DNA from 2 places in the Cellvibrio sp. GW822-FHT04B05 genome. Region 2 is predicted to be linked to the other one. Evidence: predicted binding sites of a transcription regulator. Region 2 holds the regulator's gene; the other holds the start of a gene.
The links. Region 2 encodes sigma-54, which starts transcription at its own class of promoters, with help from an activator protein. Its sites were predicted from a motif close to TGGCACANNNNTTGCNNT; they were not measured.
Positions count from the first base shown of each region.

Region 1: AC1RJL_RS11630 (PEP-CTERM sorting domain-containing protein) is a predicted target of sigma-54. The motif match lies at 2,070-2,087, and genes of this name have one in related genera.

Region 1 is NZ_JBXAMU010000003.1:401,713-407,191, forward strand. Features, by position in the region: gene AC1RJL_RS11625 (RecQ family ATP-dependent DNA helicase) at 1-1,369, shown strand, start outside; gene AC1RJL_RS11630 (PEP-CTERM sorting domain-containing protein) at 1,442-1,996, opposite strand; gene AC1RJL_RS11635 (sugar phosphate isomerase/epimerase family protein) at 2,581-3,633, shown strand; gene AC1RJL_RS11640 (Gfo/Idh/MocA family protein) at 3,744-4,886, shown strand; gene AC1RJL_RS11645 (nucleoside permease) at 4,941-5,479, shown strand, end outside.
Region 2 is NZ_JBXAMU010000001.1:551,999-557,477, forward strand. Features, by position in the region: gene yjgA (ribosome biogenesis factor YjgA) at 196-714, opposite strand; gene AC1RJL_RS02200 (HPr family phosphocarrier protein) at 905-1,177, opposite strand; gene rapZ (RNase adapter RapZ) at 1,181-2,050, opposite strand; gene ptsN (PTS IIA-like nitrogen regulatory protein PtsN) at 2,062-2,514, opposite strand; gene hpf (ribosome hibernation-promoting factor, HPF/YfiA family) at 2,611-2,901, opposite strand; gene AC1RJL_RS02220 (RNA polymerase factor sigma-54) at 3,046-4,701, opposite strand; gene lptB (LPS export ABC transporter ATP-binding protein) at 4,906-5,479, opposite strand, start outside.

The DNA of each region.
Region 1 (5,479 bases), on a different contig from region 2:
TGCGATACAGCCGCAACATCACGTACAGACAAGTTTTGCGCGCCCGAATTTGCAATTGCGCGTCACACCTTGCACTGCTTATACACGTATGGATATGTTGTTGGCGCGTCTTCACAAGCATCCGCGCGATGCCGCGACCATTGTGTATGTCACCCTGCAAAAAACGGCTGAAGAAGTCGCCGCCGCAATCAACGCCGCCGGTTTGCGTGCGGCGCATTATCACGCTGGTTTAAAAGACGATCAGCGCGAGCAGGTACAAAACCAATTTATGAATGGTGAGGTTCCGGTTGTGGTGGCGACAATCGCGTTTGGAATGGGCATTGATAAAAGTAATATCCGCGCGGTTTACCATTTTAATCTGCCAAAATCGATTGAAAATTATGTGCAGGAAATTGGCCGCGCCGGCCGTGATGGTAATCCCTCGCTGTGCGAAATGTTAGCGGTAGGCGATGATATCCGCGTGCTGGAAAATTTTACCTACGGCGATACACCCACAGCTGAAAGCCTGCATGCATTGGTGGAATATTTATTAGCCTTTGATGTGTTTGATATTTCCACTTACGAATTATCGCAGCAGTTTGATTTGCGCCCGCTGGTATTAACTACTGCGCTGACCTATCTGGAATTGCAAAAAGTCATCAGCGCACAAAGTCCGTTTTATACCGAATATAAAATCCGGTTTGTGCAAGATAAAAATTTTATCCTCGCGCAGTTTGATGACGCCCGTGCAGAATTTTTGCAGCGACTTTTTTCTGCCGGACGGATGGGACGTAAATGGCTGTCGCTGGATATGCTGACTATCGCCATGCAGCTTGGTGAGCCGAAAGAGCGGATTACCAAAGCGCTGGATTACATGGCGGAAAAAGGCTGGATTGAATTAACCGTTGCCAATTTGCGTTTGGGTTATCTCAATAATAAAACGATCAATTCCTCTGAACCGTTAACGCAATTGTGCGCACATTTAAATCAATTGTTTGCCGAGCGCGAAGCGCGCGATATCAAGCGGATCCACAGCGTGCTGGCGTTTGCAAATAATCCTGCGTGTTTAAGCCAGCAGTTGCTGCAATATTTTGGTGAGGTGGGTGCGCAAGCCTGCGGGATATGTAATCACTGCCGCAGCAATTCGCTCGTATCAATAAGCTTGCCTGTTGCGGTGCCGCTTACACCTGTACAGCAAAATATCATTGCTAATATTCAGCGCGAAGGTCATGCGGTATTGCAACAGCCGCGCCAGTTAGCACGGTTCCTGTGTGGCTTGCCCAGTCCGGCCACCAGTCGTTCGACACTGAAATCCAACCCGGCATTTAGTGCATTGGCGGAAGTATCCTTTGCAGTGGTATTGGCTGCATTGCATCGTCAGCATGAGTGACAAAACAGGCAGAAACAAAAAGGCTTTGCAGTTGCTTGCAAAGCCTTTTTAAATCGACGGCGTTAAATGCGATTAAACGTTTCTGCGACGAGTAGCAACCAGGCCAACCAAGCCCAACAACAGCAGGATCAGGCTAGACGCTTCTGGTACAGATACCGGACTGGTTTGGGTGTTGGTGAAAGAGAAACTCAGGTCGTTGTAACCGTATTGGCCTTCCGGAACGCCCCACAGGTCTTCAAAGCTCACCAGGGTAACGCCTGGCTGCCAGTTTTCCTGTACGCGAGCGTGGAACAGACCGTCAGCATTGCGGCTGGCCGGGCCGGTGTACCATTTATCACCAGTGTCGTTTACAAGCAGTTGGAATATCAGCTCGGTACCAGCGGCAAAGTAGCCCAGATCCAAGGTGTTACCAACGGGAGTCGCGTGATTGTTGAAGATGAACGACAGGTTCAGCAGCAAATCATTGCTGAAACCAGCTGAGTTACCTTCGTATTTGGCAACCACATTGCCGCCAGAAGCGATAACAGATAAACCTTCAGTGCCAGAGATGGCAATGGGGTGTGCGAAAGCAGTGGTGCTTAATACGCAAGCTGCAACCAAAGAGGCAATTTTAGCCAGTAATTTCATAATACTTATTCCAAATGTTTTTATGGTGAAGTTTAGAAACCGGAGTTTCTATTCAAGCGTTTACACATTACAAAAAGCAATATTGAAGCCAAGTTCTTATGATGTTGATTTGGCGCGTTAATTAACAATTTTAAGCCTTGGGCTTTATCGATTCTGTAAGGAGTTCCGACGATTCAGGCGCCTAAAAAAGAGGAATTTTACAGGCCAACCAAGTCGCTGATGTATTTTTGACGGGCCATTCTTGATTGGAAGAGGCTATAGGCTTTGTAATATGTATGTTTTTTTAGCTCATCCAATTATCCGGTAGCGGAAAACCTGATTGTTTTTTGTTGAGTGGGCGTCATCAAATTGCCCGGTTGCATAACAACTTCATCCACTTTATGGCGCACTTGGTCAACAAAAGTGAAAATGTAATTTGAAGTGTAAATAACTGTTTGCAACATCGCGCCCTCAGGCGACATGGAATAAAGTCTTGCGCCTGAAATAATAAATCTTATATTTATAGGTTATGTCCTGCTTTTCAGGGCTGACTTAACAATTAAAACGACAAAGACTAACCGTCCTGCCACGTCCGGAGAACTACGATGAAAACGCTCAAAGGTCCCGCCATATTTTTGGCCCAATTTTTAGGTGATACCGCCCCCTTTAACAGCCTCGACGCTATTGCCGGTTGGGTGGCCAGTTTGGGTTTTAAAGGCGTACAAATTCCCACGTGGGATAAACGTGTATTTGATCTGGAACAGGCCGCAAAAAGCACTGAGTATTGCGCACAATTCCAGGCAACGCTGGCCAAACACGGTTTGGTTGCGACTGAATTATCGACCCATTTGCAAGGCCAGTTGGTTGCTGTGCACCCGGCTTACGACGATATGTTTGACGGCTTCGCGCCAGAATCCGTACGCGGCAATCCTGAAGCGCGTCAGGCGTGGGCGGTTGAACAATTACTGCTGGCAGCGCAGGCGAGTAAAAACCTTGGCCTGGCTGCACATGCGACTTTCTCGGGCGCTTTGCTGTGGCCGTATTTGTATCCCTGGCCACAGCGTCCTGCCGGGTTGGTAGAAAACGGTTTTGCTGAATTGGCCAAGCGCTGGTTGCCAATCCTCGATGCATTTGATAAAGCCGGTGTTGATCTTTGCTATGAAATCCATCCCGGTGAAGACCTGCATGACGGTGCTACATTCGAGCGCTTCCTCACTGCGGTAAACAATCATCCGCGTGCAAATATTTTGTTCGATCCTTCACACTTTGTTTTACAACAACTTGATTACCTCGCGTTTATTGATCGCTATCACGCGCGGATTAAAATGTTCCATGTAAAAGATGCAGAATTTAATCCGAGTGCACAACAAGGCGTTTACGGCGGTTATGAAAGTTGGGTGGATCGCGCTGGTCGTTTCCGTTCACTCGGCGATGGTCAAGTGGATTTCAAACAAATTTTTTCCAAATTCGCCGCTTACGATTACGAAGGCTGGGCGGTATTGGAATGGGAATGCTGCCTGAAGCATCCGGAAGTCGGTGCCGAAGAAGGCGCGAAATTTATCGATCAACATATTATTAAAGTGACTGAGCGTGCCTTTGATGACTTCGCCAAGAGCGGTATTGATGAAGCGAAAAATCGCCGGATTCTCGGTCTGTAATAAAAAAACAAACCCCTGCCCCAGTCCTCTCCTTTGTGAGGGAGTAAAAACTCCTCCCCCCTGCGAAGGGGGGAAGGTTGGAAGGGGGTAAATAATTCAGGATTCCAACAATGACAACTCCAAGAATTCGTTATGCCATGGTCGGTGGTGGTCGCGGTGCGTTTATCGGTGCGGTACATCGTATTGCGGCGCGTCTCGACGACCGCTTTGAATTGGTCGCCGGTGCACTCTCATCCAATCCGGAAAACGCCAAAGTCTCAGCGACAGATTTACACATCGCTGCTGATCGCGCCTACACCTCATTTGATGAAATGTTGCGCGTAGAAAAAACGCGCGCCGATGGCATTCAAGCCGTGGTAATTGTTACGCCCAATCACATGCACTTTCCGGTTGCCAAAGCGTGTCTTGAAGCGGGTGTTGATGTGATTTGTGATAAGCCGGTAACACGCACCCTGGAAGAGGCGCTTGAGCTTGAACAGATCGTAAAAAAGAGCGGCTGTTTTTTCGCGCTCACCCACAACTACAGCGCTTATCCGCTGGTGCGTTATGCGCGTGAATTAGTGGCAGAAGGCAAGCTGGGTAAATTGCGTGTGGTGCAAGTGGAATATCCACAAGAGTGGCTAACCGAAGCCGCAGCAGATGACAACAAGCAAGCCTCGTGGCGCACTGATCCTGCGCGTTCCGGTGCTGCCGGTTGCTTGGGGGATATTGGTACGCACGCGTTCCAACTTGCACGTTTTATTACGCAACAAAAAGTAGTGGCAGTGAGTGCCGATCTTGCCAGTTTTGTCGACGGTCGCCCGGTCGATGACAACGTGCATGCATTGCTGCGTTTTGACGGCGGTGCCAAAGGTATGTTGTGGAGCAGCCAGGTTGCACCGGGTTGCGAAAATGGTTTGCGCATTCGGGTGTTTGGCGATAAAGCCGGCATCGAATGGGCGCAGGAAAATCCGAACGAATTGTGGTTCTGCGAATTGAATAAACCGCGTCAACGCATTACCCGTCGCGGTGATATCGGCAGCGATATTGCAGCGCGCGGCATGCGTACTCCTGGCGGTCACCCGGAAGGTTATCTCGAAGCTTTCGCCAATGTGTATAAAGATATCGCCGATATTCTCATCGCGCGTCAGGCTGGCGAATCGCACTTCCTGCAGCACTGGGTGCCGGATATTGATACCGGTGTTGAAGGCATGCGTTTTATCAATGCAGTGCTTGAGTCATCAAAAAAAGATGGTGTCTGGACCAGATTGTAAGGGCGCAACTTGCGCCCTGTTTTTATCCAGCTTCAATCATAAAGGATCGATAATATGAACCTCTCCCTCAGGCTCAAGCTCTCCACCATGATGTTTCTCGAATTTTTTATTTGGGGCGCGTGGTTTGTCACCATGGGTACTTTTTTGGCGCAAGCATTTAGCGCAACGGGTGCCCAAACCGGTATGGCCTACAACACCCAGGCAATCGGGGCAATTGTTGCACCGTTTATTATCGGTTTGATTGCCGACCGTTATTTTGCCGCGCAAAAAATTCTCGGGCTGTTGCATTTGGTTGGCGGTGTGTTGTTATGGTTTGCAGCATCCTCGGCAAGCTTCGATGCATTTTACCCGTATATCCTGCTTTACATGCTGCTCTATATGCCGACGCTCGCGCTGGTAAATTCTGTTGCATTTCGCCATCTACCCGATCCGGCGGGACAGTTTGCGCAAATCCGTGTGTTGGGAACTATCGGTTGGATTGTGGCAGGCTTGGTAATCGGTAATCTCGGTTGGGAATCCAAAAACGTTTTGCATCTCACCTTTCAAATGGCGGCGGGCGCTTCCATCTTATTGGGCTTCCTGAGTTTCTTTTT
Region 2 (5,479 bases):
GAAACAAGAATGCCGCAGTGTAATTGAGCGCCAATTATAAGCTCCAGTTAATATCTGTTAACTGCTGGTAAAGCATTGTTGGCAGTAATTTGTATGCTCAAGATGAAGATGTTCTGCCCTAAAATAAGTATTTCGACCTAAATTAAGTCGAAAAAAAGCCGCTGAAATCAGCGGCTTTTTTATCCCTGCAATTTTTTAATCTTGCAGTTCGAGTTGTTCACGAATAAACGCAAACAATTTGCGTGCGCTTGCGGGTGGCTTGTTTTCTTCGCGCTCTTTTTGCGCACTGCGGACTAATTGACGCAGGTGCTGCACATCAATGCCGGGGCAAGAAGTTACCAGCGTTTGGAATATTTGCTTGTCACCTTCAATCAACAGATCGCGGTAGCGCTCGATTTGATGCTGGCGATGGATGTACAGATCGCTGCGGTTTTGCATTTTATCAACCGCTGCCTTGATTTCCTCATGATTGCCTTCACGCATCAACCGGCCGATGTATTGCACTTGGCGGCGGCGGGCTTCTTTGGGCGGTAATTTGCGCGCGATATAAATAGCGTCGAGCATGGTATCGCTCAGCGGAATGCTGGCGAGCTGTTTTTCATTCATATCAATCAGGCTTTCACCCAGCGCTTGTAAAGCGTGCATATCGCGTTTTACCTGCGATTTGCTCAGGATGTAATCATCGGGATTGATGTCGTCGTAGTTGTAGGCCATAAAAATTACTGTACCTGGCGCGCGCAGGGCGCAATTGGATATAACAGCTGGCGCTTGGACACCAAGGCTGGGATGCCGTGGATGGTCGCTGAGCCGGAAAAGGTCGCGCAGCTTAGTGCAGAAAAGCAACAACAACAACCGCTTTTACCATTAACCGGGTGCGCAGGTTACTGTTATAACGATAGTTCGTTTATTCGCCTTCTTCAAAGCGATCGGCAATCAGCGCACGTATGGCGCAAATTGCAGCGTCGGCATCATCACCTTCGGCGCTGACCTCCAGGGTTGTGCCACAGCTGGCGGCAAGCAGCATTAATGACATAACGCTCTTGGCATCGGCCCAGCTACCTTCGCCCACGCGAGCGGATACTTTTGCCTCAAACCGGTTGGCAAGGGTGGCCAGTTTGGCGGCAGCGCGTGCGTGCAAGCCGCGTTTGTTGATGATATCGAGAGTTTCAGTCTGCATAATCTAGTGTTTTTTGTGCTTGTTAATATCGCGATGGCGAACCTGGACATCGCTAAAACTGTGGTCGAAATGTTTTTGTAACCGCTCCGATAGATACACAGAGCGGTGTTGGCCCCCGGTACAGCCAATCGCGATGGTAATGTAGCTGCGGTTATTGGCTTGGTAACGCGGCAACCAGCGAGTGAGGTAATGCTCGATGTCGTCGTACATTTCCTTCACTGTCACCTGCTCTTCCAGGAAGTCGATAACCTCCTGGTCTTTGCCAGTTTGCGGCCGCAGGTTGGGTTTCCAATGCGGATTGGGCAGGCAACGCGCATCGAATACCAGATCGGCATTCACGGGAACTCCGTGTTTAAATCCGAAAGATTCAAACAGGATTGCCATAGTCGATTCGCTGCGGCCAACTACTCGTTCTTTCACCAGGTCGCGCAACTCGTGCAGGTTCAAATGACTGGTATCAATCACTTGATCTGCACTGTCGCGAATAGGCTCTAGTAGAGTTTGTTCAGCAGCAATCGCCTCTTCTAAACTGGTGTGTTTATCTGACAGCGGATGCTTGCGTCGGGTTTCACTAAAACGCTGAATAAGTACGGCGGGTTGTGAATCCAGAAACAGTGTCTGGAATGGCAGGTGCGCTTCTTTAAGGGTACTGATCATTTGTGGGAAGATTGACAAATCTTGCCATGCATTGCGCACATCAATACCAATCGCAAAGCGATGTTGGTCATCTTTATGAATCTGGATCTGGGCCACCAGTGCGGGCAATAGGCTGACAGGCAGGTTATCGATACAGTTAAACCCCACATCCTCAAGGACATGCAGTGCTGTACTTTTACCTGAGCCGGAAAGGCCGCTGACAATCACCAGATGCATAATTGGTCCTGTTAAGGAGCGGCGAGTGCCGCTTGGTAGAGCGCTTCATTGCTTTTGGCGGCGCGCAGGGTTTGGCGATAATCGGCATTATTCAAAGCTGCGGCAAGTGCCGCGAGGGTTTGCAAATGTTCGCTATGGGCATCTTCCGGCACTAACATGGCAAACAATATATCGACGGGTTGTGAGTCGATTGCATCAAAATCAATCGGGTCTATCAACGTGATCAGCGCCCCGACGGTGCCGTTGCAATGTTCAGCGCGGCAGTGGGGAATGGCGATACCGTGGCCAATGCCGGTCGAGCCCAGACGTTCGCGGCCAATCAGGCGGCGAAATAAATCATCGGCATCAATTTCGGGAATGTCCTGCGCAATGGTGTTGGCTAGCAACTCCAGCGCGCGTTTTTTACTGCCGCCTTCGACACCGCAGAGGGTTCGGCGAGGGGTGATCAGATTTTGAATTTGCATGACTGGGTGATGCCGGGCATCTCTCGCTGGATAATGTGGTCATCGCTTATGGCGATGACAGCACAGGTTCAGTTAACAGGTTGGTGCATGCGCCGATTAGCGATGGCTGCGCATTTTTTCTTTGTGTTTAATTAATTGGCGATCAAGCTTATCGGTCAGTAAATCGATTGCGGCGTAAAGATCGTCATGGGACGCGTCGGCATGTACATCTTTGCCGCTTACGTGAATGGTGGCTTCTGCCTTTTGAATAAGTTTGTCGACTGAGAGGATAACGTGTGTGCTGGTGATGCGATCGTGATGATGGGTCAGGCGCTCCAGTTTACTGGTGACATACTCTTTCATTGAATCGGTAACTTCTACATGGCGACCGCTGATATTTATTTGCATAGATACTTCCTCTCGCTAGAAATAAAACAGTTGCAACCTGCACAACCTCTATTACATCTGTGAATTTATGATCCGAACTTTATTCAATATTCAACATTCAACTACATTCGAAAAACCGTCGCACTACAAGTGACCAGTAATGTATTAAATAGTTTTACGCTCGTTCGACGGTGGAATATTGAGGGACTCGCGATATTTCGCAATGGTACGGCGCGCCACTTGAATACCTTGCTCGGCGAGCAGATCGGTAATTTTGCTGTCGCTCAAAGGTTTTTTGGGGTTTTCTGCGCTCACCAATTTTTTAATAATCGCGCGAATCGCAGTTGATGAGCATTCGCCGCCACTATCAGTACTTACGTGGCTGGAGAAGAAATATTTCAGCTCAAAAATCCCTTGCGGTGTATGCATATATTTCTGCGTGGTGACACGCGAAATAGTAGACTCATGCATTTCTACAATTTCAGCAATATCGTGTAGCACCAATGGCTTCATTGCTTCAGGACCGTAGTCCAGGAAGCCGCGTTGTTTTTCCACAATACAACTCGCTACTTTCAGCAAGGTTTCATTGCGGCTCTGCAAGCTCTTCAGGAACCAGCGTGCTTCTTGCAGGTTATCTTTGAGGAAGGTGTTGTCAGTGCTGGAATCGGCGCGCTTCACCATAGAAGCATAGTCCGAATTAATCCGCAGGCGTGGTGCAATATCCGGATTTAGTTCAACTATCCAGCGGCCATCACGTTTTTCAACAAACACGTCGGGAATAACATATTCCGTGTCGCCGCTCGCAATCATATCGCCCGGGCGCGGATTCAAGCTTTGGATTAGCGCTACAGCGATGCTGAGTTCTGCTTCCTTGAGTTTGGTGCGGCGCATTAACTGGCGATAATCGCGGCTGCCGAGTATTGGTAAATATTGCCTGGCGATTAACTTGGCTGAATCCAGGAATGGCGTTTTAGGATCGAGTTGTTGCAGTTGCACCAGCAGGCATTCGGAGAGATTTTGGCTGCACACGCCGCAGGGGTCGAATTGTTGCAGGCGGTGTTGTACCGCTTCGACTTCATCGAGTTCAAGCTCTTCGAAATCGCCGCGCATACCTTCAAAAATTTCTTCGACGGTGATGGATAGCATGCCACTGGGTTCTACCGCATCGATAATGGCCATCGCCAATACGCGGTCGCGATCCGACATAGGTGTCAGGTTCAGTTGCCACATCAAATGATCGTAGAGTGAGTCAGTAGCCGCGCGACGGCTTTCGAAGTCATTGTCTTCGTTGTCGTAATTGCTTGAGCTGCTGCTGGATGAGGATTGGTAAACGTCATCCCAACTGGTGTCTACCGGCAAATCGCTGGGGATTGATTCATTCCATTCGCCATTGTCAGTGCTAAAACTATCTCCGTCGCCATAGACATCGGAATCGCCGAAGGATTCGCTTTCACCAAAGCTTTCGCCCTCGCCAAAACTTTCACCTTCCGAATAGCTATTGCTCTCGGCGTAATTATTATCGGCGGTGGCGGAGTAACTTTCGCTGGCAGTGAAATCAGTGCCATTATCGGCGCCGGCTTCGGCAGCAATTTCCAGTTGACGGGTGTAATCCGCTTTATCTAACTCACTGCCTTCATATTCGTTGGCGGCGCTGGGCGAATCAAAAGCTTCTTCGATCTCCAACATTGGATTGGACTCGAGTGCTTCCTGGATTTCTTGTTGCAAGTCTAACGTCGATAATTGCAGCAAGCGGATCGCCTGCTGCAATTGCGGAGTCATGGTCAGCTGTTGGCCGAGTTTAAGCTGGAGAGATTGCTTCATTATGTGAACGACAAACCCTTATAACGCAGGATGGAAAACATCAGTTATGTGGAGTTTAGTCAGGGTTGGCCGCGCAAGCAATAAGCTTAAGCAAGCTTTATGCCTAATGGGCAAAGATTGTTACTTGTCAAGTCGTTTATGTGGGGTCTATTGTGCTGGTGACGGGCGGTCGGTAACACTTAAGGCGACTAGTTAAAGAGGTGTTTACAAGCGGAAATTTTCACCCAGATAGACTTGGCGCACTTTGCTGTTGCTTAGCACTGTCTCGGCATCGCCTTCGGCAATGATATGGCCTTCACTGACAATATAAGCGGTTTCGCAAATATCCAGCGTCTCACGCACATTGTGATCGGTGATAAGCACACCGATACCGCGATCTTTCAGATGGCGGACAATCTCCTTGATGTCATTCACCGAAATAGGGTCAACACCGGCAAAGGGTTCATCGAGCAGGATGAACTTGGGGTCGGTCGCCAATGCGCGGGCAATTTCTACCCGGCGGCGTTCACCACCGGACAGCGCCATACCCAAGCTGTCGCGGATATGGGTGATGTGAAATTCATTCAACAACGATTCAAGCTTTTGCTGGCGCTGTTGACGGTCGAGATCATGACGTGTTTCAAGGATCGCCATAATATTATCGGCGACCGTCAGCTTGCGGAAAATCGATGCTTCTTGCGGCAAATAACCAATACCGGCGCGGGCGCGGCCGTGAATCGGTAGCTGGGTAATATCGCGGTCATCGATCAACACGGTGCCATTATCAGCGGGAACCAGG